Regions from separate parts of the Rhizobium sp. CB3171 genome, predicted to be linked through region 3. Evidence: predicted binding sites of a transcription regulator. Region 3 holds the regulator's gene; each other region holds the start of a gene.

Region 1 (9,799 bases), 1.2 Mb from region 3:
CATATTCGCCGACTTCGCGCACGGTCGCAACGCGATCGAAGCCATTGCGCTCCAGACGGCTAGCGATGTCGTCCATGCGCACCTGATTGCCCGGCCGGGCCGAGAAGGCCAGGCTTTCGATCACATCCTGCGGCGCGACCTTCTGCAGCATAGCATTGACCGTCACCAGGACGATCGCCGCATGCGGCTTGTGATGGTGGGCGATGAGGCCTGAGAGTGCCGCCAGACGGCGGGCTGAGGTATCGGAGCTTGGCGAAACGCGGTCATAGGGAAGGCAGTCCCAGGCGGGCAGCGTCAATACCGGAATTTCGGGCGCGATGAAGCCGAGCATCTGTTCGACATCGGCCATGTGCTGGCCGTCGGACATGACATAGGCAACCGGTTGGCCGGTTCTCGCCAGTTCAGCCAGCAGGAAAGGCTCCAGGCCGGCGGGAACGTGGCCGATCGTCAGCGGCTCGCTTGCCGCGATCAGTTTCTTCGCGTCGAAACCAGGGATCATCTGGTTATCCCAAGCTTTTCGGCGATCTGCTCGAAATCGGGCTTATAGGCGGCAAGGCGCGCAAATAGCGGCGTCCGTAGATGCTCCGGCACCGGCTGCGTTCCGAGTATCCATTTGACGAGATCGTTATCTTCCTCGGCCATGATGCGCTCGAGTTCATCAAGATCGGCCTCGGCAAGCCCGGGCAATTCGTTGTCGGCGAACTGACCGAACACAAGATCCATCTCGCGGATACCGCGATGCCAACAGCGAAACAGAATGCGCCGGCGGCGGGGATCGAGATCGGCACTGCTGAGAGTCAGCCCAGTCATCAAAAACACCTTTATGTTGATGCGTCTCTATAAAACCAGCCTTGAAAGGTGGGAACCGGTTTTTCGGAAAAAAGCATGCGGCGTGCAATTTTCCGGGGAGTGTGCGCCTCGAAAAGGCCAGCATGACCGTCAGGCCTTGCCAAGCCACCCTCCCCGTCGCATTTTGCCGGCCATGCGTCCCGCCGTGCTCGATCCACTCTTTGCTTCCGTCTCTTCGCTGCCCGGCGTCGGGCCGAAGCTTGCCGAACTGTTGGTGAAGCTGCTCGATCGGGAGAGCATAGACGACTGCCGCGTCATCGATCTGCTCTTCCATGCACCGCATTCCATCATCGACCGGCGCGAGCAGCCGGGCATTGCTCGCGCGCCCCAGGGCACGATCGTCACCATCACGGGCCGCGTCGACCGCCATCAGCCGCCGCCGAATCCACGCAGCAATGTGCCCTATCGCGTCTTCCTGCATGACGAAACCGGCGAACTCGGTCTGGTGTTCTTCCGGGGCAAGGCGCAATGGCTGGAAAAGCAACTGCCGATCGATGAGGTAGTGACCGTCAGCGGCAAGGTCGACTGGTTCAACGGCCGCCCGTCGATGGTGCATCCGGACTACATCATGCGCAAAAGCGAGGCGGAGAACCTGCCGCTTGTCGAGCCGGTCTATCCCCTGACCGCCGGGCTCTCGCCGAAATTCCTGCGCAAGACCATCGAAGCGGCGATGACGCGCATGCCGCAACTGCCGGAATGGGACGATGCGGCGCTCACGCAGAAGCAGGGCTTCCCCTCCATCACAGACAGCTTTCACATGCTGCACGCGCCGCGGGATGCCGCCGATATCGATCCCCAGGCGCCTGCCCGCCGCAGGCTTGCCTATGACGAATTCCTGGCCGGGCAATTGTCACTGTCGCTCGTGCGGCAGCGTCTGCGCAAGGTTGCTGGCCAGCCCGTGCATCCCTCAGGAAGAATCAGCCGGAACATATTGGAATCCCTTCCCTTTTCGATGACAAACAGTCAGAGGGAGGCCGTCGCCGATATTCTCAAGGACATGGCCGGAACGGAGCGCATGCTGCGGCTGCTGCAGGGCGACGTCGGCGCCGGCAAGACTCTGGTGGCGCTGATGGCGATTGCCGCCGTCATCGAAAGCGGTGGCCAGGCCGTATTGATGGCGCCGACCGAAATTCTGGCGCGGCAACATCATGCGACGATCTCGAAATTCGCGGCCGGTGCCAATCTCTCCGTCGAAGTGCTGACCGGGCGCACCAAGGGCCGCGAGCGCGACGCCATCCTGGAACGTATCGCCTCCGGCGAAGCGCAGATCGTCATCGGCACGCATGCGCTTTTTCAGGACAGCGTGAGCTACGCCAATCTCATGCTGGCCGTCGTCGACGAGCAGCACCGCTTCGGCGTACATCAGCGCTTGCGGCTTACGGCGAAGGGCATCTCGCCCCACATGCTGGTCATGACGGCAACGCCGATTCCGCGGACGCTTGTGCTCGCCGCCTTCGGCGACATGGATGTCTCCAAGCTCACGGAGAAGCCCGCCGGACGCAAGCCGATCCAGACGATCACCATTCCGACCGAGCGAACCGACGATATCGTTTCACGGCTAAAGAGCGCTTTATCCGAAGGCAAAAAAGCCTATTGGATATGCCCACTTGTGGAGGAAACCGAAGAATCCGATTTAATGTCGGTCGAGGAGCGGCACGCAAGTTTGACCAAGGCGCTCGGACCCGGGATCGGGCTCATTCACGGCCGCATGAGCGGACCGGAAAAAGATGCCGTGATGATGGCCTTCAAGAATGGCGAGATCCGCCTGCTGGTTGCTACGACTGTCGTCGAGGTCGGCGTCGATGTGCCGGATGCGACCATCATGGTGATCGAGCATGCCGAGCGTTTCGGCCTGGCGCAGTTGCACCAGTTGCGTGGGCGCGTCGGGCGTGGCGACGAGGCGTCTACCTGCATCCTGCTCTATAAAGGCCCGCTCGGCGAAACCGGCCATGCGCGGCTCTCGATCATGCGCGACACCGAGGACGGTTTCCGCATTGCCGAGGAAGACCTGAAGCTGCGTGGCGAGGGTGAGTTGCTTGGCACGCGCCAGTCGGGCACGCCGGGCTTCCGCATCGCCAGCCTCGAAGCCCATGCCGATCTCTTGGAAATCGCTCGTAAGGACGCCGCCTATCTCATTGAGCGCGATCCCGAGCTGACGGGCGAGCGCGGCATGGCGGTGCGCACCCTGCTCTATCTTTTCCGCCGCGACGAGGCGATCCGGTTCCTTAGGGCGGGATAGGTGGATGGACGCGGCAATCGCGTCCATCCAGATCAAAAGGCCGTTACTTGGCCGACAGGCCGGGGATCGTCACCTGGAACACCTGGAACATGGTGTCGACATCGCCTCCGCCATCGCCCTTATAGGCCGCGCCAACCTGGAAACCGTCCTGGGTGAGGAAATCGTTGTCGTTGGCGACAAACAGGAAGTAGTCATCCGGCAGCTTCGGATCCTGCACGCTGACGAGCGACATGGCCTCCCACTTTTCGGAGAGGTTGTTGCGATCGTTCGGCGCGCCATTGTGGAGACCGAAACGAGCCAGATCGGCGCTATCGTTGATATCGATGAACTGGCTGACCGCAGCCGGCTTTACCGACGGATCGAGAACGCCCTTGGGAGCGAGCGCCGTGTCGGCATCGAATTTGCTGCCGGCAATATCCGTGGCCGCCGAGACATCGACGACATTGATGCTGCGGTAAAGCGACTTATCGCCCTTCACACCGTAACCGTTGCCGCTATCGCGAGCGAGCATCAGGAAGTTTGTCGGCGACAGGGCCACGATTTCGCTCTGGGCAGCGACGAGCGTCTTGCCCTTGTCGTCCTTAAAGACCGGCAGCGGCACGACATATTCATGCACGAGCTTCAGATGCGCCAGATCAGCGGCATCGTAGATCAGCGCGCGGGTGTTCTGTCGGGTCGAGCTGGAATCGCCGCCATCCTGGCGGGTTGCCGACTGCAGCACGGCAATCAGGAACTTACCGTCCGGGGTCATCGACATGCCCTCGAGGCCCTGGTTGTTCTGGCGGCCGCTCGTCGGATCCTTCGGATCGGGAGCCGTTTCGCCCGGACCCGGATTGTTGGAAGCGAAGTTCACCGCGCCATTGCGCATCGGCAGCAGTGCAGCCGGCGGCTGGGTGGCAGACATCATTAGGCCCGTAGCGGAGAAGCGGTAGATATAGGGGCCATATTCATCGCTGATGAACATCGTACCGTCGGACAGACGGGCGATGGCCTCGTTGTCGAGCGAGATCTTGCCGTTCGGCGCTTGAGGCAGCAGCGGCATGCTGCCTTCCGGATGGCGAGTGCCGTTAGCAGGGTCGAGACCGGTCGTATCGGCGCCCTTGTTGTCGGTCAGCAGTATGGTGTCGGCAAGCTTGGCGACGACGCCAGACTGTTCCTTGCCGGCCGGCGGTGTTGCGCCCGGAGCAACCGGCGTCAACTGGATCTCGACGGTGTTGAGGCGCGGACGATAGTCGGTAGTGCCGACAGCATTATAGCCACGATCCGGCAGCAGCCACAGCGAACCCTTGTAGGAACCATCGGCATTGCGCACCCAGCTCTTGGTGTCGATGGACATGCCCGAACCGGAGCCGAAGGTCTCGCCGAACTTGTCGCGCTGATTGGCCGGGATGCGGCCGACGGCGACGCGGCCCTTGTTGACCAGCGTGACACTGCCGACGGTAACGGAATTATCGGCGAGGGCTGCGGCCGGCGCAGCGAAAATGAAAGTGGCGAGCGCTACGGAGAGCAGCGGCAAAGTCATTGAATGCACATTTTTCATGGCAATATCCTCCTGATGAAAAAGCCCTTTTGGCTGGAACGGCATTCACCTCCAGACCCGGCCTGAAGCCGCGTCGAACGATACGTCCGGCTCCACTGAGCCCAGACATTCGACAATGAGATGCGCCCGATTGCCTTTCCGGCAAACGGTCTAAGACGGCAACATGATAAGGACATGACAACTCGCCCCAAACGCGTGGGCGATAGAGGGGGAGATCAGGAAATGGCTGGCTCTAAGACAAAGTCTTTGCGGGAACAGGCGCCGGCGGAGGCAGTTCTTTGCCGATCAGCTTTTCCCGATATTCCGGTGAGACCAATCCGCCGGAGATCAGCAGTTTGGCGCCGTCTTCCGGGCTCATGTCGAGAATGGTGATCTTTTCACGCGGAACGAAAACCAGGAAACCGGCTGTCGGCACCGGCGTCGGCGGCAGGAAAACGGCCACCATGTCATGCCCCATGGCGTTAAACTTGGAGGCGATTTCACCCTTGGCATCGGTCGATATGAACACCATCGACCAGAGGCCGGGGCTCGGATATTCGATTAGGCCAACCTTCTTGAAAGACGTGCCCTGCTCTTTCAGCACGGTTTCGAAAATCTGCTTCACGCTCTTATAGATCGTTCGCACCAGCGGCACACGATGAACGATCGATTCGCCGAAACGGACGATGCTCTGACCGATGAGGTTTTTGGCGAGGAAACCAACGATCGTGATGAAGATCATCGCGATCACCAGGCCGGTACCGGGAACCGCGAAGTTCAGATAGCTTTCGGGATCATAGCGGGCCGGAATATAGGGCCTGACCCAGCTATCGGCCCAGTGGACCACAGACCAAGTGAGCCAGAGCGTAATGGCGATCGGCGCGCAGATAATCAGGCCCGCCAGGAAATTATTTCTGATCCGCGTTGCCACAGACACTTTGATGGGTTTTTCCGTCATTCGCCGTTCGAAAACTCCGTTCCGTCGCCACCGCTAACCGGCAAATTCCCCCACCATCTCCTCTGTAAAACGTGCCAGAAATCGGCGCGTCGCACAACCCGGCAGTCATGTCATCAATGGGGATCAGCGCCCCATTCACGACGACGTTATTTTAGGAAAACAGCGGGGAATGCGGCCTATTCTACCGTCACCGACTTGGCGAGATTGCGCGGCTGATCGACGTCCGTGCCCATAAAGACTGCCGTGTGATAGGCGAGCAGTTGGATCGGCAGCGAGAAGATGATCGGTGCGATGATTTCATCGACAACCGGCAGGGTGATCGTCGCCATTGTCGGCAAGGTGGAAGCCGCAGCCCCTGCCTCGTCGGTGATGAAGATGATGCGGCCGCCGCGGGCCGCCACCTCCTGCATGTTGGAGACGGTCTTGTCGAAGAAACGGTCATAGGGCGCAATGACGATAACAGGCATGTTCTCGTCGATCAGCGCGATCGGACCGTGCTTCAGCTCGCCGGCAGCATAGCCTTCGGCGTGGATGTAGGAGATTTCCTTGAGCTTCAGCGCGCCTTCCATGGCGAGCGGGAAGCTGGTGCCGCGTCCGAGATAAAGCACGTCGTTAAACTTGGAGATCTCACGGGCAAGGCTTTCCATCTGCGGCTGGATGATGTTCAGCACCCGGGCCATGATGCGCGGCATCTCAACGAGATGACCCACCATCGCCTGTTCGTCCTCAGCGCTGACCGTACCACGCGCCTTGCCGGCACCGATCGCCAAAGATGCAAGCACGGCAAGCTGGCAGGTGAAGGCCTTGGTCGAGGCAACCCCAATTTCGGGGCCGGCCATGATCGGAAACACCGCATCGGATTCGCGCGCGATGGTCGATTCTTTCACATTGACCACGGCACCGATCTTCAGGCCATGATCCTTGCAGTAGCGCAGCGATGCAAGCGTATCCGCCGTTTCGCCGGATTGCGAGATGAATAGCGCAGCCTGCGAGGGCAATAGCGGCATTTCGCGATAGCGGAATTCGGAAGCCACATCGATCTCGACCGGCAGGCGGGCATAACGCTCGAACCAATATTTGCCGATCAGGCCGGCGAGATAGGCCGTGCCGCAGGCTGAAATCGCCAGGCTGGACACGGCGCTGAAATCGATCACCGACGCATTCGGGCGCACCCGATGACTGGCGAAATCGACATATTGGCTGAGCGCATGGGAGATCACCTCCGGCTGCTCGTAGATTTCCTTTTCCATGAAGTGGCGATGATTGCCCTTGTCGACGACATAGGCAGTTGCCTGCGATATCTGCCGAACGCGGCTGACCTCCTGGCCGCTGAAATCGACAACCGTGGCGCCATCGCGGGTGATGATCGCGCAGTCGCCGTCGACGAGATAGGTAATCTCGTTGGTGAAGGGCGCCAGCGCAATCGCGTCGGAGCCGAGGAATGTCTCGCCATTGCCGAAACCGATGGCGAGCGGCGGGCCGGAGCGGGCCGCCATGAGCGTGTCGGGATCGTTCTGGAACATGACGACCAGTGCATAAGCACCGGTGACGCGGTTCAGCATCTTCAGCATGGCTGCGCGCGGATCGAGGCCCTGGCGGAGATATTTCGCCAGAAGATGCGCAACAACTTCCGTATCGGTCTGTGTGGCAAAGACCCGGCCTTCGGCCTTTAATTCCTCGCGCAGCTCTGAGAAATTCTCGATGATGCCGTTGTGAACGACGGCGACGCCTTCGACAAAATGCGGATGGGCGTTGGTTTCGTTGGGAACGCCATGGGTCGCCCAGCGGGTGTGAGCAATGCCGGTGACGCCCGGTAGCGGCTCGACATCCAGTCGCTTTTCGAGATTGAAGAGTTTTCCTTCGGCGCGGCGGCGGTCCATGACGCCGTTATGGATGGTGGCAACGCCAGCCGAATCGTAGCCGCGATATTCGAGACGCCGCAAGGCATCCACCAATCGTGCCGCCACAGGCTTCGTTCCGACAATCCCGACAATGCCGCACATGCAATTCTCCGTCTGGCCCAAAATCTTGGCGCAAGTCCTAATGATTCTTATAGTTTTCTCAATTGCCGCGATGGTCACTTTCGGTTTCCGACCGTTACGCGACCCTACTGCAACGCGGATCCAAAGGACGCGTTGAGAACGCAGTAGGACTTTAGAGTAGCGCATATTCCTTTCCTTAAATCGATTCCGATTTAAGGGCTCATGCGCTGGACTTTAGGCTTAGTGGCTGCCCTTCTTCGCTGCCTTGATGGCCAAGGCTCTCTCGCGAATGACCTTGGCACGGCCAGGTTTTACCTCCTGGCGGGCGCGACCGAAGGCAAGCGCATCGGCAGGCACATCCTCGGTGATGACGCTGCCTGAGGCGACATAGGCGTTGTCGCCGATACGCACGGGCGCAACCAGCGACGAGTTCGAGCCGATGAAGCTGTTGGCGCCGATATGCGTCTCGTGCTTGTTGACGCCATCATAGTTGCAGGTGATCGTGCCCGCGCCGATATTGCTGCCGGCGCCGACCGTGGCATCGCCGATATAGGTCAGGTGATTGACCTTCGCGCCCTCGCTGATCTTGCCGTTCTTCACCTCGCAGAAATTACCAACCTTCGAGCCGCCGGCAAGGTTCGCACCCGGACGCAGCCGCGCGAAGGGGCCGACCGTGGCGCCGGCGCTGACATGGGCGCCTTCGATATGCGAAAAGGCATGGATGACCGCGCCGCCATCGATGACGGCGCCGGGGCCGAAGACGACGTTCGGCTCGATCAGCGCGTCCTGGCCAATTACCGTGTCATAGGCAAGAAACACCGTTTCTGGCGCAATCATCGTGACGCCTGAAAGCATCAGCTCATGACGGCGCCGCTCCTGCCAGAGCCGCTCGATAACGGCGAGTTCGGCGCGGTTGTTGCAGCCGGTCATCTCCACTTCGGGCGCATCGACGGCGACCGCGCGGCCGCCGAGAGAGCGGGCGATCTCGACGAGATCGGTCAGATAATATTCGCGCTTGGCATTGTCGTTGCCGATACGGTCGAGCAGATCGAGCGCCTTGCGGCCGTTGATCGCCATCAGGCCGCTATTGCACCAGGTAACCGCAAGCTCGGCGTCGGTCGCGTCCTTTGCCTCACGGATGGCGATCAGCTCGCCGTCCTTGACGAGCAGCCGGCCATAGGCGTTGGGGTTTTCCGTATGAAAGCCGATGACGACGATGTCATTGCCATCGGCTAGCCCCTGACGTGCCGCGCGAAGGGGCGCATCGGTGAGCAGCGGCACGTCGCCGTAGGCCACCAGGATATCGTCATACCCTTTGGCGATCGCCTCGCGCGCCGCAAGCACAGCATGGCCGGTGCCGAGACGCTCTTTCTGCAGATAGGCCTCCACCTTGACACCGCCGACGGCGGCCGCCGCAGTGACCTCTTCCGCATTACGGCCGACCACGAGCGCGGCGGCGGAAATATCGGTCTTGGCGATCGCGTCCATCACATGCGCGATCATCGGACGGCCGGCGATGGGGTGCAGCACCTTGGAGATCGACGACTTCATGCGGGTGCTGTCGCCGGCGGCGAGGATGATGGCGAGGCAGGTGCGTTCCATTTCAAGCTCCGAAATACGGTCCGACGAGGCCCGAGAGCAGGCCTCATCTCCTCATAGCAACTAGTTGAGCGGTGAACTACGGCGAAATTAGACGTAGACGTCAAGCGTCCGCGAGCGCCGCGAAGGCTTGCTGGACATGCCGGCGGCCGTCGAAAATAACGAATTCCATCGCCTTGTGCGCCGCCAATTCGTCGCCGGCGGCGATAGCGTCGACGATCGCCATATGCGTATCGGCAATATTGCCGAAGCCGTTGCTGGTCGGAGGTGCGCTCATTCGGAACATGCCGACGAGGGCCGCTTCGATCAGGCCGCCGAGCGAACGCATGAAGGGATTGTGGGAAGCTTCCGTGATCGCCAGGTGAAAATGAAGATCGGCGACGGCGAGACTATCGGGCGTATGCTCCGGCGCGGCCATGGCCATCGCCAGCTTTCGCAACGACTCGATTTCTTCGGGGCTGGCCCGCTTCGCCACGAGGCTGGCGGCAAACGGCTCGAAGGCCAAACGAATGTCGTAGAGGTGGAGAAGGAACTCCTCGTTGACGCCGCTTTCAAAGTGCCAGGTCAGCACCGCGCTGTCGAACATGTTCCAATGGATCTTTTCGGTGACACGGGTTCCGACGCGGGCGCGCGGCACGACCAGGCCTTTTGCC
Region 2 (9,799 bases), 1.1 Mb from region 3:
GCAGACGAGCCATGCCGGTGATTTCGATCGGCGCGCCGGCGGTCTTTTCAGCTTCCTTGAGGGCAGCGGCGACGGTCAGGTCCGGATTAATGACGAAAGCCTGCGACAGAAGAGCGACTTCTTCGAAGAACTTGCGCATGCGGCCTTCGACCATCTTTTCGATGATGTTGTCCGGCTTGCCGGAGGCGCGGGACTGCTCGATGAAGACGTTACGTTCGCGTTCGGCGACGGCAGCGTCAACTTCTTCCGGACGGATGGCGAGCGGGTTCGTAGCAGCAATGTGCATGGCAACCTGGCGGCCGATCGACGTCAGAACGGCCTTGTCACCGACCGACTTCAGGGCAACCAGAACGCCCAGCTTGCCGATACCGTCGCCAGCAGCGTTGTGAATGTAGGTCGCCACGACGCCGTGCTCAACTTCCAACTTGACCGCACGACGAAGCGCCATGTTTTCGCCGATGGTTGCGATCGCGTCCTTGATGGTGTCGGCGACCGGCTTGCCGGACGCGGGATAGGTCGCAGCCGAAACGGCTTCGACAGTACCGTTGGTGGACAGCGCAACTTCGGCGATGCCACGAGCAAGATCCTGGAAGGCATCGTTACGGGCAACGAAGTCGGTTTCAGAGTTGAGCTCGACCACGACGGCCTTGTGGCCGGCGCCGGCAATGGCGACCAAGCCTTCAGCGGCGGTGCGGCCGGACTTCTTGTCGGCCTTGGAGATGCCCTTGGCGCGCAGCCAGTCGATCGCGGCTTCGATATCCCCGTTCGTCTCGGTCAGCGCCTTCTTGCAGTCCATCATGCCTGCGCCAGACTTTTCGCGCAGTTCTTTCACCAGTGCAGCCGTAATCTCGGTCATAAGCTTCCTCTTGTCGGTTCATACGGTGCGGCAAACGGCTTTAATCCGAAGCGGCACCGATTTGAGGGACGAAATGTACCCGTAAGTATGACAGCGTTATGAAGCAGCGTCATACTGTGGAATTCTGTTTGGAACATGCCTGGATTTTCCGCCCAGGCGAGGCGTTACCAAAAACGCGATAAGGCCGCTCGAACTCCTTGAAGTCGCAAACGGCCTTATCCCGGATATCAATACGCTCGGGCGGACAAGCTTTTGTCCGCCACAAGACGCGATCAGGCTTCGGTGCCGTCCGCCAGGGTCGGCTCGACAGGAGCTTCGACGGAAGCGCCGAGGTCGCGGCCGGATGCGCTCTGCTGGCGGGCGATGCCGTCGATGGCAGCGCGCGAGATCAGGTCACAGTAGAGAGCGATGGCGCGCGAGGCGTCGTCGTTGCCCGGGATCGGATAGTCGATCAGGTCCGGATCGCAGTTCGAGTCGATGATGGCGACGACCGGAATGCCGAGGCGCTTGGCTTCGTCGATCGCGATCTTTTCTTTGTTGGTGTCGATGATGAACATCAGGTCCGGAGTGCCGCCCATATCGCGGATACCGCCGAGAGCCTTGTCCAGCTTTTCGCGCTCGCGCTCAAGGTTCAGACGTTCCTTCTTGGTAAAGCCCTGGGCTTCGCCGTTGAGGATTTCGTCGAGCTTGCGCAGACGCTGAATGGAATTCGAAATCGTCTTCCAGTTGGTCATCATGCCGCCGAGCCAGCGGGCGTTGACGTAGTACTGAGCCGAGCGCTTGGCGCTGTCGGCGATCAGTTCGGACGCCTGGCGCTTGGTGCCGACGAACAGAACGCGGCCGCCACGGGCAACGGTGTCGCTGACGACCTGCAGAGCGCGGCTCAGCAGCGGAACCGTCTGGGCGAGGTCGATGATGTGGATGTTGTTACGATCGCCGAAGATATACGGCTTCATCTTCGGGTTCCAGCGATGCGTCTGGTGGCCGAAGTGAACACCAGCTTCCAGAAGCTGACGCATAGAAAAATCAGGCAATGCCATGCCTTTGACTCCTTTTCCGGTTGAACCTCCGCAAGGCGAACAGCCTCCTCTTCGAGGAAGCCACCGGGCGGAACGATCCGGATTTCTCCCGGACAATCCCATGCCTTACGTGTGGAATGCGGCTGCCCATACATTCGATTTACCGAGAATGCAAGGCTTGCGCAGAAAAAATGCGACAGACCCCTGCCCTCAGCTCGCGACCTTATTGAGTAGCGCCAGCATGACGTTGGCGTCCGGCATGGGCAAGACCGCGTCGATTTCGTCCGGCAGCAGGCCCGCAATGGCCTCATGTGCATTTCCGGTCGCCGTGCCCAATGGCCCACGGAAACCGTGCTTGGTCCAGGCAAGTTCCTGCAGCTTCGGGCTTGTCAGCGCATCCATCAGCCGGTTGGCGGTCTCGTCGACGACGATCAGAGGATGCGAGGAATAGACGGTCGGATGCGGGTAGAGGACGACGGGCTTTGCCGTCGAGCTCGCTTGAACGCGCTTCCAGCGTTCGGGATCGGCGATGATCCATTCGACCAACTGATTCTCGTAGCCGACGATCATCGGTTCGCCACCAAGACCGCCGGCCAGATATTGATCGAAAAGCTTGCCGGATGACGGCGACTTGAAGCCCATGTTGCGGAAGATCGTCTGCGCCTTGTCGCCGGACTGTGTGAGATCTGCGGCAGTCGCGACGTTGCCGGCAAACAGGCTCAGCACCAATCCGGCAAACATGAAGCCGGAATTGGAGCGATTCGGATCGGTCGAAACGATACGCGCCTGCCCGTAGAGCGAGGCGACCCCGAGCTTGGACCAGTTCGTTCCTGCAAGGACGGCATCGAGCAATGCCTTCAGATCAAGCTGATGCTGTCCCGTGGGTGTCACAGTAACCAGCCCGGATTTTATCAATCCGTCGACCACCGGCTGCCAGGTGTAGACAACCACCGGCGTATTCAGCACGACACGGTCGTTGCGGATCTTGATGCCGTTCTGCCGGGCGATATCGACCATGATCGAGGAGGATGGCCAGAGGAAAGCGGGGTTCTGCTGCAGAAGCGCCTGCTCGCGCACCATCTCGACGGAGCCGGCCACACGCGTATCTATATCCAGTCCGTAGCCCCGCAGGGCGCCGACGACATCCTCGTCAGCCAGAAAGGATTCTTTCTCCCCGCCGATGAAACCGAAGAGTTTCGTGCGGTTGCCGAGTAGCCCCTGGAACTCCGGCCTGTCCTTCGCGGCGAAATAGCCGCCGGTGCCGGCGACGCTGGCAGCAAGAAGTCCCACTCCAAAGGCGCGGCGAGAAATGGCCATCAGCGTCCGATATCCTCTTTGAGCGAAGCCTGTATGAGGCGCAGTTCCGTGTCCAACGTGTCGAGCCTGTCGTCGACGAGGCTATCCGAATAATGCACGAAGGCGTCCTCAAGCTTGGTGAGCACCAGCTCCACATCCTGCAATCGCTTCTGGTCGGGCACGCGTTTGGCCTCGAGAGTGGCAAAACCCTCGGCAACTTCAGCCGCGCGTGGCAGGTAGTAGCTGAGGAACCGCCGCACGGTGCCGGCGCTTTCCGGGCTCGCCTCCACCTTGGCGAAGACGTCGGCGGCGATTTCGGCCAGATGCCGTACGCGCTTTGCCGTCACCTTGTTGGTAATGTGGTCCGCCGAGGCTTCCAGCCTTTGCGCCGCCGGTGCAGCCGCATTCAAGAGATCACGCGCGAAATCGAGACGTCCCCTACCGATGGCTTTGGCATCCAGACCTTCGAAAAGCCGGCGCGGCGACAGGGTGAAGACAAGACCTGCAAAGACGAGCAGACCGATGACGGCCGCGATCCACAACGGCATCTTCGCAAAGAAGCTCAAGACGGGAACGACGATCGCAGCGGCAAGCCCCGCCACGATCCAATTCCAGTCATTGCCGAACCAGTTACGCATTGCTGTCCTAGTTGTAACCACGCACAGCGCGGAACGCGCTGACGAGATCGCCGCGGCCATCGAATACACGCCCCGATGTCGCCTTGGTCAAGGCATCAAGCTGCGACTTGTCGGCGTCGCCAAAGGTGATGCCGAAGACCGGCACATGCGGATTGGTTGCCGTCCACTCGCTCAGAAAATCGCGGCTTGCATCCTCGGACTTTCCATCGGTCATGATGACGATCGCCGGCAGATAGGACGACAGGTTTGGGGTATCCTTCATGCGATCAAGCGCTCGGCTTGCGCAGGCGTACATATCGGTACCGCCATCGGCATGCTGCAGCGACACCTTCTCGACAAGGCTCTTCTGTTGCGCCGGGTCGCCCGTCGCCAAAAGGGTCGTCCGCACGCGGCTGTCGAAAGGAATGACCATGATGCGATCCGCCGGCGTCCATTGCGCCAGCACCTTGCCAGTTTCATTTGGATTGAACAGAAACTGCATGGCCGCCTGCAATTGCTGTTCGCCCTTGCCTCCCATCGAGCCGGAGAAGTCGAGACAAAGAGCTGTTAGCGAAGGCTTACGCAAAGCGCCCTGATAGAGATCGAGCGCCTGGCGAATCACAGCCGGCTCCGGCATGCGGATCGCCGTTACCAACCGGGTCGGATCGAAATTCCAATTCGGGTCCGCTTTGGCCGCGACGTCTCCCAATGGGATGCGGCGGCCGGTATCGGCGATGCGCTTCTGCACAGGCGCGGAACGCAGATAGGCAACGAGTTCGTTGAAGAAGGTCTCGACCTCAGGACCGCGTCCATGATCGATAAAGCCGATCGGTGAATCCGCAATCGCCACACCGTCGGCCGGATAGATCGCATAGAGCGGCTCCTTGCCCATGCCGACAAGCTTGTCGTTGGTCTCCTTCAGCACCGCTTCGTAATTCCACATGGCATCGTAGAGCACGCCCTTGCCAGCGGAGTCCGTGTAGAGGTCCGCGAGCCAGCCGGAGGACCCGGACGAGCGTTCGACCCCAGCAAGCAACGCCCTGACGGTGCCTTGGAGGTCGGGCTTGTCGAGATCGCCCGGCTCGATGACGGGTTTATTGCCAAGCGCGCTGGAGAGCATAGCCAAATAGGCGCTCGCGCCTGAATTGGACTGGGTTGCCGAGGTCATGAGAAACTTCAGCGAGCCGCTGTTCACTGCCGCCAATATGTCCCTCATCAAAACCGGCTTGCCGATCCAGCCGAGCGCCTGTGCCTTGGATTTGCGCACGCCGAGGATGACCGGTGTCTGCGCAACCGAGGTCAGTGACTTCACGCGGCGTTTGGTGTCGAACATGTCAACCCAGACGCTCGATGCCGGCCAGACCGCGTCCTGCTCGACACCCTCATTGCTTTGCAGCGCAAGGCCGATATCCAGCGTGCCTTCGTAGGTGAAGCTGCAGGTCGCGCTCTTCTGCTTGCAGAATTCTTCGACGATCGGCTGGATGACGGTGTTTTCCGAGCCGGAGACGATCGAGAACTTCGGTCCCGCGCCGGAATTGCAGCCCGTCAGGGCAAGAGCAGCCGTCAGCGCCAAGCAGGTGAGGAATATGCGGATCATCATGCGGATCATCGCGCCTCGATCATCGCCTTCTTGAGATCGATGGTCATTTTCTCCATCTGCTGCTCAGCCTGAGCGCGCTTCCTGCGGCCCTCCTCCTGCACCTTCAGGACACCGTTGATCGTATCGATCAGGTCACGGTTGGCGGCAGCGAGCGTATCGATATCGACGATACCGCGCTGCGACTGCTGTTCGATGGCAATCGCCTGGTCCTTCATCATCTCGGACGCCTGTCGGATCATGTCGTTGGTGGCGTCGGTCACGGTCTTCTGCAGCTCAAGCGCTGATTTCTGCCTCGACAGCCCGAGCAGGATCACCATCTTCTGCTTCCAGGCCGGCACCGTCAGCGCCGACGTCGCCTGCAGGTTCTCGATCAGCGTCTCGTCACCGGCCTGCACGATGCGGATTTGCGGCAATTGCTGAATGCCGAGCTGGCGCGCCTGCTGCAGGTAGAACACCCGCTTCTCCAACCGATCGAGGGCCTGCAAGCTGTCCTGATAGGTCTGAGCCTCCAGCATACCGCCGCCGGGATTGGCAGCCGTGGCCTCGGCGGCACTTTTCAACTTCGGCAGTTCGACACTGCGAAAGCGCTCTGCGAAGGTCTTGCCGGCCTCCACATAGACGTCGAGTTGCAGGATGGACTGCTTCGTCTCCTCGTGAAGATCGTCGAGAAGTGCGATGTCGCGGCGCAGCGTATCCTTATGCCGGTCGAGCTCGAGGCCAATGCGGTCGATCTGGCCGGCCACATCCTCGAACTCCTCCTTGAAGCGCTCCAGGCGGGCCTTGAACGACGAGAATATTTTGGAAAGAAAGCCCTCATCCTTCAGCGATGCCGGGTCGAGCTTCTTCGACTTGATGATGATATCGGTCAGCAACTTGCCGACTTCGCCGAGATCCCGATTGCGGACCTCGCGGAGAATCCGGTCGGAATAGTCGGAGACGGACTGCTGGGCGCGGTCGCCGTAAACGGAAATGCCGGCGCGGTCGGTCAGATCGATGGTGTCGCCGATGCGGGCGATTTCCGCCGGATCAGCGGCAACGACCGGCAAAGTGGTGCTTGCGGTCGGGGCGAGATCAGTATTGGCCATAGCTCGTGCTTTCTCGTCTATCAACACGGACCTGGACTGCGGAACATCTGCCGATCATTCTTCAATAACCGGCGCGGCCCGCATGGCCCGCTACAATTTCAGATCGGCACTGCGGAACTGAGACTCACTCACGGGCGTGCCGAATGCTTCCCAGAATAGTGAAGCTTCGGACACAGTTTTATGACGAAGATTTTGCGTTGTGGCTGGGCCCTCCCAAAGCCTATTGGCAGGCCTTGGTGTCGAGTACTTCAAGCTTGGAGAGCTTGCCGGTCAGAACGAAATCACCATAGTCCATGGTGAGGTCGCGGGTGATGCCGTTTTCGTAGAGCTTGAACGACATACGGTAGACCGGGATGGCGTCACCCTTGGACTTGTCGTTGAAATAGGCGACGGTCACCGGCCAGAACGGTGTCTTGGCGAAGATGCCGGCCTTTTCGGCATCGGGGTCATCGGTTGCGGGCGTCGACTGCTTACCGACGACGGTTGTTGCGATCAACGACTTATCCCCATCATCGGAGCCGTCGAAAACCTCGGCCTCGAAGAAATTCCTGCCCAGCTTGGCATTATGGATGATGTCGAGCATATGCTCTGTCGGAAAGCGGCTCTGGATGAGTTCGATCTGCTTCGCTTTTGGCTGGGTCAGATCGACCTTAATGCCCTTCTGATCGTCGGCCGCCGCGCCGCGCACGTCCTTGTCGAGTTGATCGTCCGTATAGGATTTGGTCTCGAAGCGGAAAGTGCGCTTGACGAGATCCTCGAATGTGGTCGTCTGCTGGTCGCTGACGCGCGTTGAATCACCCGTGTCGATCTGTGTGACGAAACGGAAATTGGTAGTGAAACCGGTGCAATCGGAGCCGTCGAACTCATAGACCATACGGCCGAACATGCCGGCGATGCCCGATCGGTCTGATGCGTCCTTCAGTTCGAGATCGTAGACGGCGCGATGCGCGATCAACCCAGTCGGACCCGCCGCGGCGGCGGACACGCCCAGAGACGCGACGCCTAAACTCGAAACGATAACGGCGGCAAGACTCGAGCGGAACATTCATTATCTCCTATTGGACTCGCACGCGATGCTATAAGAACGCTTCGGCTAGAGTGAGGCGGCCCGTCATCAATTCGTCATCTCGCTCTGCCTTTTGATTTGGCGTTATCTCGTCCAAGATCGCCTCGCGCCCGGCAAAGGGAATCTAAGCTTGATGCCGGATTTTTGAAGATTTTACAACAAAACGGGAGATGAAAATGTCCGACGCTATCGAGAGCCGTCTGAAGGAGCTTGGCATCGTCCTGCCTCAGGCCGCTGCGCCGGCCGCAAACTATGTACCCTATGTCATCAGCGGCAATCTTCTTTATTTGTCCGGGCAGTTGCCGATGGAAAACGGCAAGCTCGGCGTCACCGGCCTTCTAGGCAAGGATGTCGACGTTGCCGGCGGCCAACGCGCCGCCGAGCTTTGCGCCATCAATATCCTCGCTCAGGCGAAGGCGGCCTTGGATGGCGATCTCGGCCGCATCAAGCGCATCATCAAGCTGAACGGTTTCGTCGCTTCAGTACCCGAATTCGTCGAACAACATCTTGTGATCAACGGCGCATCCAATCTTCTGGCAAATGTACTTGGCGACGCTGGCAAGCATGCGCGCGCCGCGGTCGGCATGGCGGCGCTGCCGCTGAACGCCGCCGTCGAGATCGATGCCATCATGGAAATTGCATAATGAGCAAGATTGCCTGGCTTACCGAACGTCCTGTCGCCCATCGCGGCTATCACGACATGAACAAGCAGGTTTGGGAAAACACGCTGTCGGCCTTTGGCCGGGCAATCGAGGCGGGTTTTTCCATTGAATGCGATCTGCACTATGCAGCCGACGGCGTTCCGGTCGTCTTTCATGACGACGACCTCCAGCGCGTCTGCAATCTCCCCGGCCAACTTCGTGACCGTACCTCTGCCGAACTCGGCCTGCTTTCGGTCGGCGGCACCAACGACAAGATCCCGACGCTGAAACAGCTCCTCAGGCTCTGCGACGGCAAGGTGCCTTTGGTGCTGGAGCTCAAGGGCCGCGAAGGCGACGATGAGGGCTTTGCGGAATCCGTGCTGGAGGTGCTGGAAGGCTACAAGGGTCATGTCGCGCTGATGAGCTTCGACCATTGGCTGCTCAAGGATCTGAAGGCGCTTAACGCGCCCTACCCTGTCGGCCTAACGGCGGATGGAAACGAGCCCGAGACATTTTTTAAGCATGACGAAGCCATGCAGCTTGGGCTAGACTTCATCTCGTATTTCTATGACCACCTGCCGAACCCCTTCATCACGGCGCAGCGCCAGCGCGGCATCCCGGTCATCACCTGGACCGTGCGCGACGAAGCGGCCCGTAAACACACATTCGCCAACGCAGACCAAATGACCTTCGAAGGGTTCGACCCAAGGGAGAGCCCTGCCCTTTCTTCGTAACAGACGAATTTGATGACAGACGAATTATCCATTCGAGTCGAGCGTTCCTTCAAAGACATTGCTCCGGAGGGCTGGTCCAAGTTCGCCGGGGCATCGAGAGCGGGTACGGTGCTGCCGTATAATCCGTTTGTCTCGCATGCTTTTCTGTCCTCACTGGAGGAGTCAGGCTCCGCCACCGACAAAACCGGATGGCTCGGCAATCACCTGCTGCTCGAAACCGATAGCGGCGAGTTGATCGGCGCCGTGCCCGGCTATCTCAAAAATCATAGCCAAGGCGAGTATGTCTTCGATCACGGCTGGGCCGACGCCTTCGAACGCGCGGGCGGCCGTTATTATCCGAAGCTGCAGTGCTCCATTCCCTTCACGCCGGCGACCGGTCCGCGCCTGCTTGTGGCCGAAGGCCAGGATCGCGATGTGATTCAGCCGGCGCTGGCCGAAAGCCTGAAGGAGGTGACCCGGCAGCTCGGCGTCTCCTCAGCCCACATTACCTTCCTGCCGGAAGAAGAGATTTCCGTCTTCGAAGGCGATGGCTATCTGCATCGTACCGACCAGCAGTTCCACTTCATCAACGATGGTTATGCCAATCATGATGCCTTCCTGGAAACGCTGGCGTCGCGCAAGCGCAAGGCGCTGAAAAAGGAGCGTCGCACCGCTCTCGAGGGCGGCATCAGCATCGACTGGCTGACCGGCAGCGATCTCACCGAGGGGATCTGGGACCAGTTCTTCACCTTCTATATGGACACCGGCAGCCGCAAATGGGGCCGGCCCTATCTTACCCGCAAGTTCTACTCGCTGATCGGCGAGCGGATGGCCGGCGATATCCTGCTGGTGATGGCCAAACGCGAGGGCCGCTATATCGCCGGGGCGATCAATTTCATCGGCGGC
Region 3 (9,799 bases):
AGGCGCGGACGTTCTCCGGCGTCGAGAAATCGGCGACCAGAAGGTCGACCGGCCCGTCGCTCTTCGTCTGCACGGTGAACTTGCCCTCGAACTTCAGTGACGTGCCGAGCAACACGGTCAGCACCACCGCCTCGGCCAGCAGCCGGGCAACCGGGGCCGGATAGCTGTGCCGGGCGAGAATTGCGTCCAACAGCGGCCCAAGCTGCACGGCGCGGCCACGGACATCAAGACCCTCTACCTGGAAGGGAACGACATGATCGTCGCCGGCAAAATCGAATTGACCCAGCGAGGCTGCACTTTCCGCCATTGCTCTACTCCTACTGCGCCCGCGACATCAAACGCGGTTCTATATCTTCAGATCGCGCCCAGGCACCAAGCAAGAATCGACTTTTGCGCATGAAGGCGGTTTTCCGCCTCATCGAAAACAACGGATTGCGGACCGTCGATCACCTCGTCCGTCACTTCCTCCCCGCGATGGGCGGGCAGGCAATGCATGAACAACGCGTCCTTGCCGGCCTGTGCCATCAAAGCCGCGTTGACCTGATAGGGCTGGAAGACATTGTGACCGCGGGCCCGGTGCTCCTGATTCATGGAAACCCAGGTATCGGTTACCACACAATCGGCGCCGGCGACCGCACGGTCAGCATCATGCGAGAGCATGATTTCGGCGCCCTCGTTGCGGGCCCAGTTCAGATAGTGATCCTTCGGCTCGGAACCAAGGGGTACGGCCATGTTCATGCGATAGCCGAAACGGGCAGCCCCTTCGACCAGCGAATGCAGCACGTTGTTGCCGTCGCCGGTCCAGGCGATGGTCTTGCCCTTGATCGGACCGCGATGCTCCTCGAAGGTCATGATGTCGGCCATGATCTGGCAGGGATGCGTGTCGTCGGTGAGAGCGTTGATGACCGGCACGGTCGCGTGCTGGGCGAGTTCCAACAGGCGCGAATGTTCGGTCGTGCGGATCATGATGGCGTCGACATAGCGCGACAGCACCTTTGCCGTATCGCCGATCGTCTCGGCGCGGCCAAGCTGCATTTCCGTGCCGGACAGGAACAGCGTCTCGCCGCCGAGCTGGCGCATGCCGACATCGAAGGAGACGCGGGTGCGGGTGGATGGCTTCTCGAAGATCATCGCCAGCATCTTGCCGGCGAGCGGCTTGTCGGCCGCACCTGCCTTCAGCGCCTGCTTTCGCACGATGGCATCGTCGATGATGCTGCGCAGATCGGCAGCCGCGACGGCCGAGAGATCGAGAAAGTGTTTCGGTGAAGCCATGTCCCTACCTGTACTCCAAAAATGATAACGCCCGCCGTGGGGCAACAACGCCCCCGATCAGCGGGCGCTGAACTCAAGCCGACTTCTTGACGCGGGCGGCACGCAGGCTTTCGGCGGCACGTTCGATGCGGGCAATGCCTTCGCGCGCCTCCTCGGCCGTGACCACCAGCGGCGGCAGCAGACGGATGACGTTGTCGCCGGCCGGCACACCCAGCAGATGTTCGGCGCGGATCGCCTGCAGCAGGTCCGCCTGGGGAATGGCCGCCTTGATGCCGAGCAACAACCCTTCGCCGCGAACATCCTCGATAATATCCGGAAAACGATCCTTGAGCGAGGCCAAGCCCTGGCGGAACACCAACGCAACATCGCGCACATGCTGCAGGAAACCGTCTGATAGCACGACATCGAGCACGGCGTTGCCGACCGCCATGGCGAGCGGATTGCCGCCATAGGTCGAGCCATGCGTGCCCGCCTTCATGCCTGCGGCCGCTTCCGCGGTCGCAAGGCAGGCACCGAGCGGAAAGCCACCGCCGATGCCCTTGGCGACGGCCATGATGTCAGGCGTGATGCCGGCCCATTCATGGGCAAAGAGCTTGCCGGTGCGTCCGACGCCGGTCTGAACCTCGTCGAGGACCAGAAGCAGGCCATTCTCATCGCAAATCTGACGCAGGCCGCGCAGGAACTCGTTGGTCGCCGGGCGGATACCGCCCTCGCCCTGCACGGGCTCGATCAGGATCGCGGCTGTCGCATCGGTGATGGCGGCACGCACCGCGTCGAGATCGCCGAAAGGCACCTGGTCGAAGCCGGGCGCCTTCGGGCCGAAACCTTCGAGGTACTTTTCCTGGCCTCCGGCGGCGATCGTCGCGATCGTGCGGCCATGGAAGGCGCCTTCGAAGGTGATGATATGGAATTTCTCGGGATGACCCTTGTAGAACTGGTAGCGACGCGCCGTCTTGATGGCGCATTCCAGCGCCTCCGCACCGGAATTGGTGAAGAATACCTTATCGGCGAAGGTCGCCTCCGTCAGGCGCTTCGACAATTTCTCCTGACCCGGCACCTCATAGAGGTTGGACAGGTGCCAGACCTTATCGGCCTGCGACTTCAGCTCTGCAACCAGATGTGGATGGGCGTGGCCAAGCGAATTCACCGCGACGCCCGCGGCGAAATCGAGATAACGCTCGCCGGTCTCCGTGATCAGCCACACGCCCTCGCCTCGCTCGAACCGCAGCGGAGCACGCATATAGGTGTCATAAAGCGGCGCGGTTTCAGCCATGGCGCATTCTCCTCGATCACAACCTTTAGGGCCAATCGTTTCCTTCGAATGAAACGGGCCCGGAAAAATCAAAAATGCCGCCTTGCGGCGGCATGGGCACTATTGATGTTTTGCACTGCGATGTCAACAAAACTGGCGATTTAGCAGGTGCGGCAGAGCGCCTCTCGATGGATGGCATGTCTTCGACAACTTATATTGCATAAATGCCACTCACGTATAGCAAGTTGGGGAAAACCTCGAAATCGATTCCTCAAGATTCCCGCGACTCTTGTCACGGAGTCAGCCTCACACTAGGTTAAAAACCAATTACTAGACTGCATGCGGCGGAACTAGTCACCACAATTTTAAAGCGTTTCACGCCTCGACCCAATTCGAGGCAATGGTGAGGGATTCTGCCATCAGAAACGCGATAGCGGAGACAGGGCATGAATTGGACAGACGAACGCGTCGAGAAGCTGAAAAAGCTGTGGTCCGAAGGTTTGAGCGCCAGCCAGATCGCGGCACAGCTCGGTGGTGTCAGCCGTAATGCCGTCATCGGCAAAGTGCATCGCTTGAGCCTGCCGGGCCGAGCGAAGGCCGGTGGTGCGGCAACCACAGCTCGAGCGCCGAAGCGCAATACCTCGGCCCCACGCGCGCCGAATTACGCCTCGCGCGTTGCAACCCGCACGGTTACCCGCCAGCAGGGTGCGACGATGCTCAAGGAAGAGGTCGAGATCGATACGGTCAGCGAAGTCGAATATCGTCCGGCCGCCAATGTGGTCGTTCCGATCTCGCGCCGCCTCGGCCTGACGGAGCTCACGGAGCGCACCTGCAAGTGGCCGGTCGGCGACCCGCTGAAGGAAGATTTTCACTTCTGCGGCAATGACAGCCCGGACTCTTCGCCCTACTGCACCTACCATCAGCGGCTGGCCTATCAGCCGGTGCATGACCGGCGCCGGGCCGCGCACTGAACCACACCAGACAAAGGAAAAACGGGCCGAAAGGCCCGTTTTCTGTTTCCGCCGCTATGTTGGATGGCCAATCGGGTTGCCCCGATCAGGCCTCCCCCATCAGGCCTCCATGGAATAACCCGCGCCGCGAACGGTGCGGATGACGTCCTGCATGTTGGAGAAATTCAGCGCCTTGCGCAGGCGGCCGACATGCACGTCGACGGTGCGTTCGTCGACATAGATATCATGCCCCCACACGCCGTCGAGCAACTGAGACCGAGAGAAGACGCGGCCGGGGGACGACATCAGGAATTCCAGAAGGCGGAATTCCGTCGGCCCCAACCGCACTTCACGGCTCTTTCGGTGGACGCGATGGGTTTCGCGGTCCAGTTCGATATCGCCGCAGCGCAGTACCGTGGACAGGACCTCCGGGCGGGCTCGGCGCAACATCGCCTTGACGCGGGCCATCAGTTCCGGCGTCGAGAACGGCTTGACGACATAGTCGTCCGCGCCGGTGGAAAGGCCGCGCACGCGCTCGCTTTCCTCGCCGCGAGCGGTGAGCATGATGATCGGCAGGCGCTCCGTCTCCGGCCGCATGCGCAGCCGACGGCAGAGCTCGATGCCGGACACGCCGGGGAGCATCCAATCGAGGATCAGAAGATCGGGGATGCGCTCCTGGAGGCGCAGCTCAGCTTCGTCGCCTCTCAGGATAGTGTCGACCTCGAAGCCCTCGGCCTCGAGATTATAGCGCAGCAGAACGCTTAGCGCTTCCTCGTCTTCTACAACAGCAACTCTCGGAACCATGCGCCTCTGGTCTCCTTCTCTTGGTGTCTACTTTATTCCGTTACCGAACCGACGGTGTTGGCGGTATCGTCCTTCGGGCGCTCGCCTTCGGGCTGGGCACCGGTCGCCATGTAATAGATCGTCTCGGCGATGTTCGTGGCATGGTCGCCGATGCGCTCGATGTTCTTGGCGCAGAAAAGAAGATGCGTGCAGGTGGTGATGTTGCGCGGATCTTCCATCATGTAGGTCAGCATCTCGCGGAAGAGCGAGGTGTACATGGCGTCGATTTCCTCGTCGCGTTCGCGGATCGACACGGCCTTGTCAGGTAAACGGGTCGAGTAGACGTCGAGCACTTCCTTGAGCTGGACGAGCGCCAGTTCGGAGAGGTGTTCGATGCCGCGGGCGAGACGACGCGGAACGCCGGTGCCCTGCACGGCGATGACGCGCTTTGCGGTGTTCTTGCCGAGATCGCCGACGCGCTCCAGATCGGCGGCGATGCGGATGGAGCCCATGATTTCACGCAGGTCCGCAGCCATCGGCTGACGGCGGGCGATGGTGACGATCGCCTTGTCGCCGACTTCGCGCTCGGCGTGGTCGAGAATGACGTCATCGGAGATGACCTTCTGCGCAAGGCTGGCATCGCCGTTTACCAGGGCGCGGACGCTGTCGCTGACCATCTGCTCCGCCAGGCCGCCCATTTCGGAAATGCGGCGCGTCAGGAACTTCAGGTCTTCGTCGTAAGCGGAGAGAATGTGTGTTGAGACCATTTTTTTATCCTCTAGGTGAAAGATGTGAAAGGAACCGCGCGGGGAGCATCATCAGCCAAAACGGCCCATGATGTAATCCTGCGTGCGGTAATCATCGGGATTGGTGAACATCTTATCGGTATCGTTCTCCTCGACCAGATGGCCGAGATGAAACATTGCGGTACGTTGCGAAACGCGGGCTGCCTGCTGCATGGAATGCGTCACGATGACGATCGTGAAGTTTTCCCGCAGCTCATGAATGAGTTCCTCGACTTTGGCGGTGGCGATCGGATCGAGCGCGGAGCACGGCTCGTCCATGAGAATGACCTCGGGACTGACGGCGACGGCGCGGGCGATGCAGAGGCGTTGCTGCTGACCGCCTGAGAGGCTAGTGCCGGCATCATAGAGCCGGTCCTTCACCTCGCCCCACAGCCCGGCCTTCTGCAGACTGGTTTCGACGATATGGTCGAGATCGCTCTTGGACCGATGCAGCCCATGGATACGCGGACCATAGGCCACATTCTCGTAGATCGACTTCGGAAACGGATTGGGCTTCTGAAACACCATGCCGACGCGGGCACGCAGCTCGACGACATCGATTGAGTTGTCGTAGATATCCTGATCGTCGAGCGTGATTTTGCCGGTGACGCGGCAGGTGTCTATCGTATCGTTCATGCGGTTGAGGCAACGCAGGAAGGTGGACTTGCCGCAGCCGGAAGGACCGATCAGCGCGGTGACAGTGTTGGCGCGGATGTTCAGATCCACGTCGAACAGCGCGCGCTTCTCGCCATAATGGACCGAGACGGCCTGACCGATCATCTTGTAGGGGATCGTCATCATCTTCTTGGCCAGTGCTTTTTCGCTCGCGGCTTCCGTCATCATGTTCATTCCATCGCCTCCCGTCACCAGCGCCGCTCAAAGCGACGGCGTAGCAGGATGGCCCCGATGTTCATCGCAACAAGGAAGAAGAGCAGGACGATAATGGCCCCGGAGGTTCTTTCGACAAAGGCGCGCTCGGCTTCGCTCGCCCACATGTAGATTTGCACCGGCAGGGCCGTCGAAGGATCGAGCGGCCCTCTCGGATAGTTGGCGACGAAGGCGACCATGCCGATCAGAAGCAGCGGCGCCGTCTCGCCGAGCGCATGGGCAAGGCCGAGGATCGTACCCGTCAGGATACCCGGCATGGCGAGCGGCAAGACGTGATGGAAAACCATCTGCATGCGCGATGCGCCAAGCCCGAGCGCGGCACTGCGGATCGACGGCGGCACGGCGCGCAATGCCGAGCGGGTGGCGATGATGATCATCGGCAGCGTCATCAGGCTCAGCACCAGCCCGCCGACCAGCGAGGCGGAACGCGGCAGGCCCATAAAGTTGATGAAGACCGAGAGGCCGAGCAGGCCGTAGACGATCGACGGCACCGCGGCGAGATTGTTGATGTTGACCTCGATCAGATCCGTCAACCGGTTCTTCGGCGCGAATTCCTCAAGGTAGATCGAGGCGGCGACGCCGACCGGCAGCGCCAAGACCAGCACGGTCAACATGAGATAGAGCGAGCCGATTAGCGCGACGCCGAGACCCGCGGCCTCCGGGCGACTGGAATTGCCGGACAGGAACAGACCGGTATTAAACGCCTCGTGCAGGGCGCCGGCGGCGGCGAGCTGCCTCATCCAGGCGAGTTGCTGGTCGGAGACCTTGCGGTCCTTTTCGTCCGCCGTCAGGTCGATCTGTCCCTTGTAGGCAGAGTCGATATTGGCACTGGCGAGGAAAGTGACCTTCACCGTCTTTCCGATGACAGAGGGATCGGCCACGACCTTGTCGCGCAATGCAATGCGTGCGCCGTCCGATACCATTTCCATCGCCTGGCGCACGAGCGCCCGATTGGAAGGATCGATGCCCAGCGCCTTCACCACGGCGTCGCGTACCAGCGCCGTATAGTTGGCTGATATCAGGACCTTCGGATCACTGGCCCCCTTGCCTATGGGATCGATGACCTTCTCGGTGAACTCGATCGGCAGGGCGATGGAGGTCTGCACGAAGGCAGTGTAGCCGTTGCGGACAACGGTCGAGACGAGAATAATCAGGAAAACCAGTCCGAAAATGACGGCGGCCATCCCATAGGCACGAAAACGCCGCTCGGCCGCATAACGTCGCTTGATGCCGATATCCCGCCGCGCCGGAGCGCCTGGCGTCAATCCGCGCGACATATTCGGTGCCTGGGAGGATACGACATCGCTCATTCGTATTGCTCCCGGTAGCGGCGGACGACGTAAAGCGCGTAGACATTCAGGCAAAGGGTCAGACAGAACAGCGTTATGCCGAGTGCGAAGGCAACCAGTGTCTGCGGCGATGTGAATTCCGGATCGCCGGTCAACTGACTGACAATCTTCACCGTGACCGTCGTCATCGGCTCAAAAGGATCGAGCTGCATGCGGGCGGCAACGCCGGCGGCCAATACCACGATCATGGTCTCGCCGATCGCCCGTGACGCCGTCATCAGCAGCGCGCCGACGATGCCCGGAAGGGCCGCCGGCAGGAGAACGCGCTTGACCGTTTCCGAGCGCGTGGCGCCAAGGCCGAGCGAGCCGTCGCGCAGCGACCGCGGCACGGCCATGATGATGTCGTCGGACAGAGAGGAGACATAGGGAATGAGCATGACGCCCATGACGAGGCCGGCGGTCAGCACGCTCTGCGCCTCGATGAAATTGGCATAATTGCCGGTCAGCAAGCCATTGAGATCAGCCGAGATATCTCTCAGGAAAGGCCCTACCGTGACGAGCGCAAAGAAGCCATAGACGATGGTCGGAATGCCGGCCAATACTTCGAGCATCGGTTTGGCGACGGAGCGCACTCGCGCCGAGGCATATTCGGCCATGTAAATCGCGGCAAACAACCCGACGGGAACGGCGACCAGCATGGCGACGAAGCCGATATAGAGCGTTCCGGCCAGCAACGGAATGAGACCGAACGTGCCAGACGTTTGTGAGCCGGCGCCGGTGAAGCGCGGGTCCCAGACGGTACCGAAGAAGAACTCGGCAGCCGGGACTATGTTGAAGAAGCGGGCGGCCTCCGACAACATCGAAGCGACGATGCCGACCGTCGTCAGCACGGCGATGGAAGAGGCAATGATCAGGCCGCCGAGAATGACCTGTTCCACCCGGTTGCGGGCGCGAAAACGCGGCGCGATGGCACGCAGGCCGTGGATGGCACCGAACAACGAAAGAATGATGGCCGCCACGGACATGACGACATGGCTCACATGCCGCATGCCGTTATATTTATTGGCGGCGTCTATCATATAGCCGGTCGGCCGGATAGCGAGCGGGATGCCTTTCTGTGCCAGGACCAATTGCAGATCGGCCGAGCCGTTGGCGACGTTGGCAAGGTCCCGGTCATCGAGCTGGCGCATGCCATGGGCTATGCTGCGCACTATGCCGTAGGTGAGCTTAAGTTCGGCGGTCGAGAGGGATTTCACCTCCTCCGGAAAGGATTCGACCACGAAACGGTCGATAACCTGCGGGCTGACCACCAGCCAGGCGCAGATCAACGCCAACGCCGGCAATACCGCCCAGATGGCCGCATAGGCGCCGTGGTATCCAAGCCGCGAATGCATGGCCGAGGATCTGTTGCCCGACAGCGCAGCCGCTCTCGTCCGCCCCAGCACGAAAGCAAAGGCGCCGATGATCGACAGACACAACAGCAGCAGTGACAAACTCATTCCCATTCCCCGGCGAACGCCGGCACGGCGGCAAGCCGCGCCGACGGGCAGTCCTTATGCAATCACATGATCTTCCCGTCCGCGAAATCCTTGCGAATCTGGTCACGCTCGGAATCCGGCGCCGGCACCAGGCCGTATTCGGCAAGCGGGCTGTCCGGTCCGATCATCTGATCGCTCGTGAAGAAGTCGACATATTCCTTCAGGCCCGGAATGACGCCGAGATGCGCCTTCTTGACGTAGAAGAATAGCGGCCGCGACACTGGATAAGTGCCGTCGGCGATGGTTTCGCCCGAGGGCACGATGCCGCTCACCGGCGCGACCTTCAGCTTGTCGGCATTGTTCTGATAGAAGTAGAGGCCGAAGACGCCGATGCCATGCTTGTTGGCGTCGATGCGGGCGAGCGTCTCGGGATAATCGCCGTCGATATCGACCGCTGCCCCGTCCTTGCGCACCGCGACGCATTTCTTGGTCTGCTGATCGGGATCGGAGACGGTCGCCTTGATGACGTCGAGCGCACCGGAGCCCTTGCAGCCGGCGGCGAGCACCTTCTCTTCGAAGACCTCGCGCGTGCCATGCTTCTCACCCGGAATATAGGCTTCAATCTCAAAGGCCGGCAGGGCCGGATTGATCTCCGACCACTTCTTATAAGGATTGGGAACCAACTTGCCGTTCACCACGACTTCGGCCGCCAGCGCCTTATAGAGATCGGCCGGCACGAATTTCATGTCGGGATTGCTTTTGTCGAAAGCGAAGACGATGCCGTCGTAGCCGATCTTGACCTGCTGGATATCGGCAACGCCGGCAGCCTTGCAGGCCTCGACCTCGCTAGCCTTGATGGGGCGCGACGAATTGGCGATATCGATGGAATCGGGGCCGACGCCCTTGCAGAATTCCTTGAGACCGGCACCGGAGCCGCCGGATTCAACGACCGGCGTTTTGAAATTCGTGAAGGTCTCACCAAAACTCTCGGCAACGATCTTGGCATAGGGGAATACGGTGGAGGAACCTGAAATCTGAATCTGATCACGGGCCGCGGCGGCGCCAGCGAAAGCGGCGGATGCAACCAACGCGATGACAGACA

The links. Region 3 encodes PhoB, which activates phosphate uptake and scavenging genes when phosphate is short. Its sites were predicted from a motif close to TGTCATNNANCTGTCAT; they were not measured.
Positions count from the first base shown of each region.
Region 1: a site for PhoB is predicted at 4,792-4,808, ahead of QA648_RS06600 (esterase-like activity of phytase family protein). Genes of this name have one in related genera too.
Region 2: a site for PhoB is predicted at 6,643-6,659, ahead of QA648_RS06220 (toxic anion resistance protein). Genes of this name have one in related genera too.

Region 1 is NZ_CP121652.1:1,323,461-1,333,259, reverse strand. Features, by position in the region: gene mfd (transcription-repair coupling factor) at 1-499, opposite strand, end outside; gene QA648_RS06610 (succinate dehydrogenase assembly factor 2) at 496-810, opposite strand; gene recG (ATP-dependent DNA helicase RecG) at 983-3,088, shown strand; gene QA648_RS06600 (esterase-like activity of phytase family protein) at 3,132-4,610, opposite strand; gene QA648_RS06595 (DUF502 domain-containing protein) at 4,861-5,565, opposite strand; gene glmS (glutamine--fructose-6-phosphate transaminase (isomerizing)) at 5,742-7,568, opposite strand; gene glmU (bifunctional UDP-N-acetylglucosamine diphosphorylase/glucosamine-1-phosphate N-acetyltransferase GlmU) at 7,788-9,149, opposite strand; gene QA648_RS06580 (FadR/GntR family transcriptional regulator) at 9,250-9,799, opposite strand, start outside.
Region 2 is NZ_CP121652.1:1,243,866-1,253,664, reverse strand. Features, by position in the region: gene tsf (translation elongation factor Ts) at 1-856, opposite strand, end outside; gene rpsB (30S ribosomal protein S2) at 1,129-1,896, opposite strand; gene QA648_RS06235 (substrate-binding domain-containing protein) at 2,086-3,192, opposite strand; gene QA648_RS06230 (5-bromo-4-chloroindolyl phosphate hydrolysis family protein) at 3,192-3,809, opposite strand; gene QA648_RS06225 (substrate-binding domain-containing protein) at 3,817-5,397, opposite strand; gene QA648_RS06220 (toxic anion resistance protein) at 5,394-6,473, opposite strand; gene QA648_RS06215 (cell envelope integrity EipB family protein) at 6,694-7,518, opposite strand; gene QA648_RS06210 (RidA family protein) at 7,716-8,183, shown strand; gene QA648_RS06205 (glycerophosphodiester phosphodiesterase) at 8,183-8,914, shown strand; gene QA648_RS06200 (GNAT family N-acetyltransferase) at 8,927-9,799, shown strand, end outside.
Region 3 is NZ_CP121652.1:149,912-159,710, reverse strand. Features, by position in the region: gene QA648_RS00790 (Hsp33 family molecular chaperone) at 1-307, opposite strand, end outside; gene argF (ornithine carbamoyltransferase) at 355-1,272, opposite strand; gene QA648_RS00780 (aspartate aminotransferase family protein) at 1,346-2,545, opposite strand; gene QA648_RS00775 (GcrA family cell cycle regulator) at 2,971-3,495, shown strand; gene phoB (phosphate regulon transcriptional regulator PhoB) at 3,595-4,278, opposite strand; gene phoU (phosphate signaling complex protein PhoU) at 4,311-5,024, opposite strand; gene pstB (phosphate ABC transporter ATP-binding protein PstB) at 5,076-5,891, opposite strand; gene pstA (phosphate ABC transporter permease PstA) at 5,906-7,240, opposite strand; gene pstC (phosphate ABC transporter permease subunit PstC) at 7,237-8,718, opposite strand; gene QA648_RS00745 (substrate-binding domain-containing protein) at 8,781-9,799, opposite strand, start outside.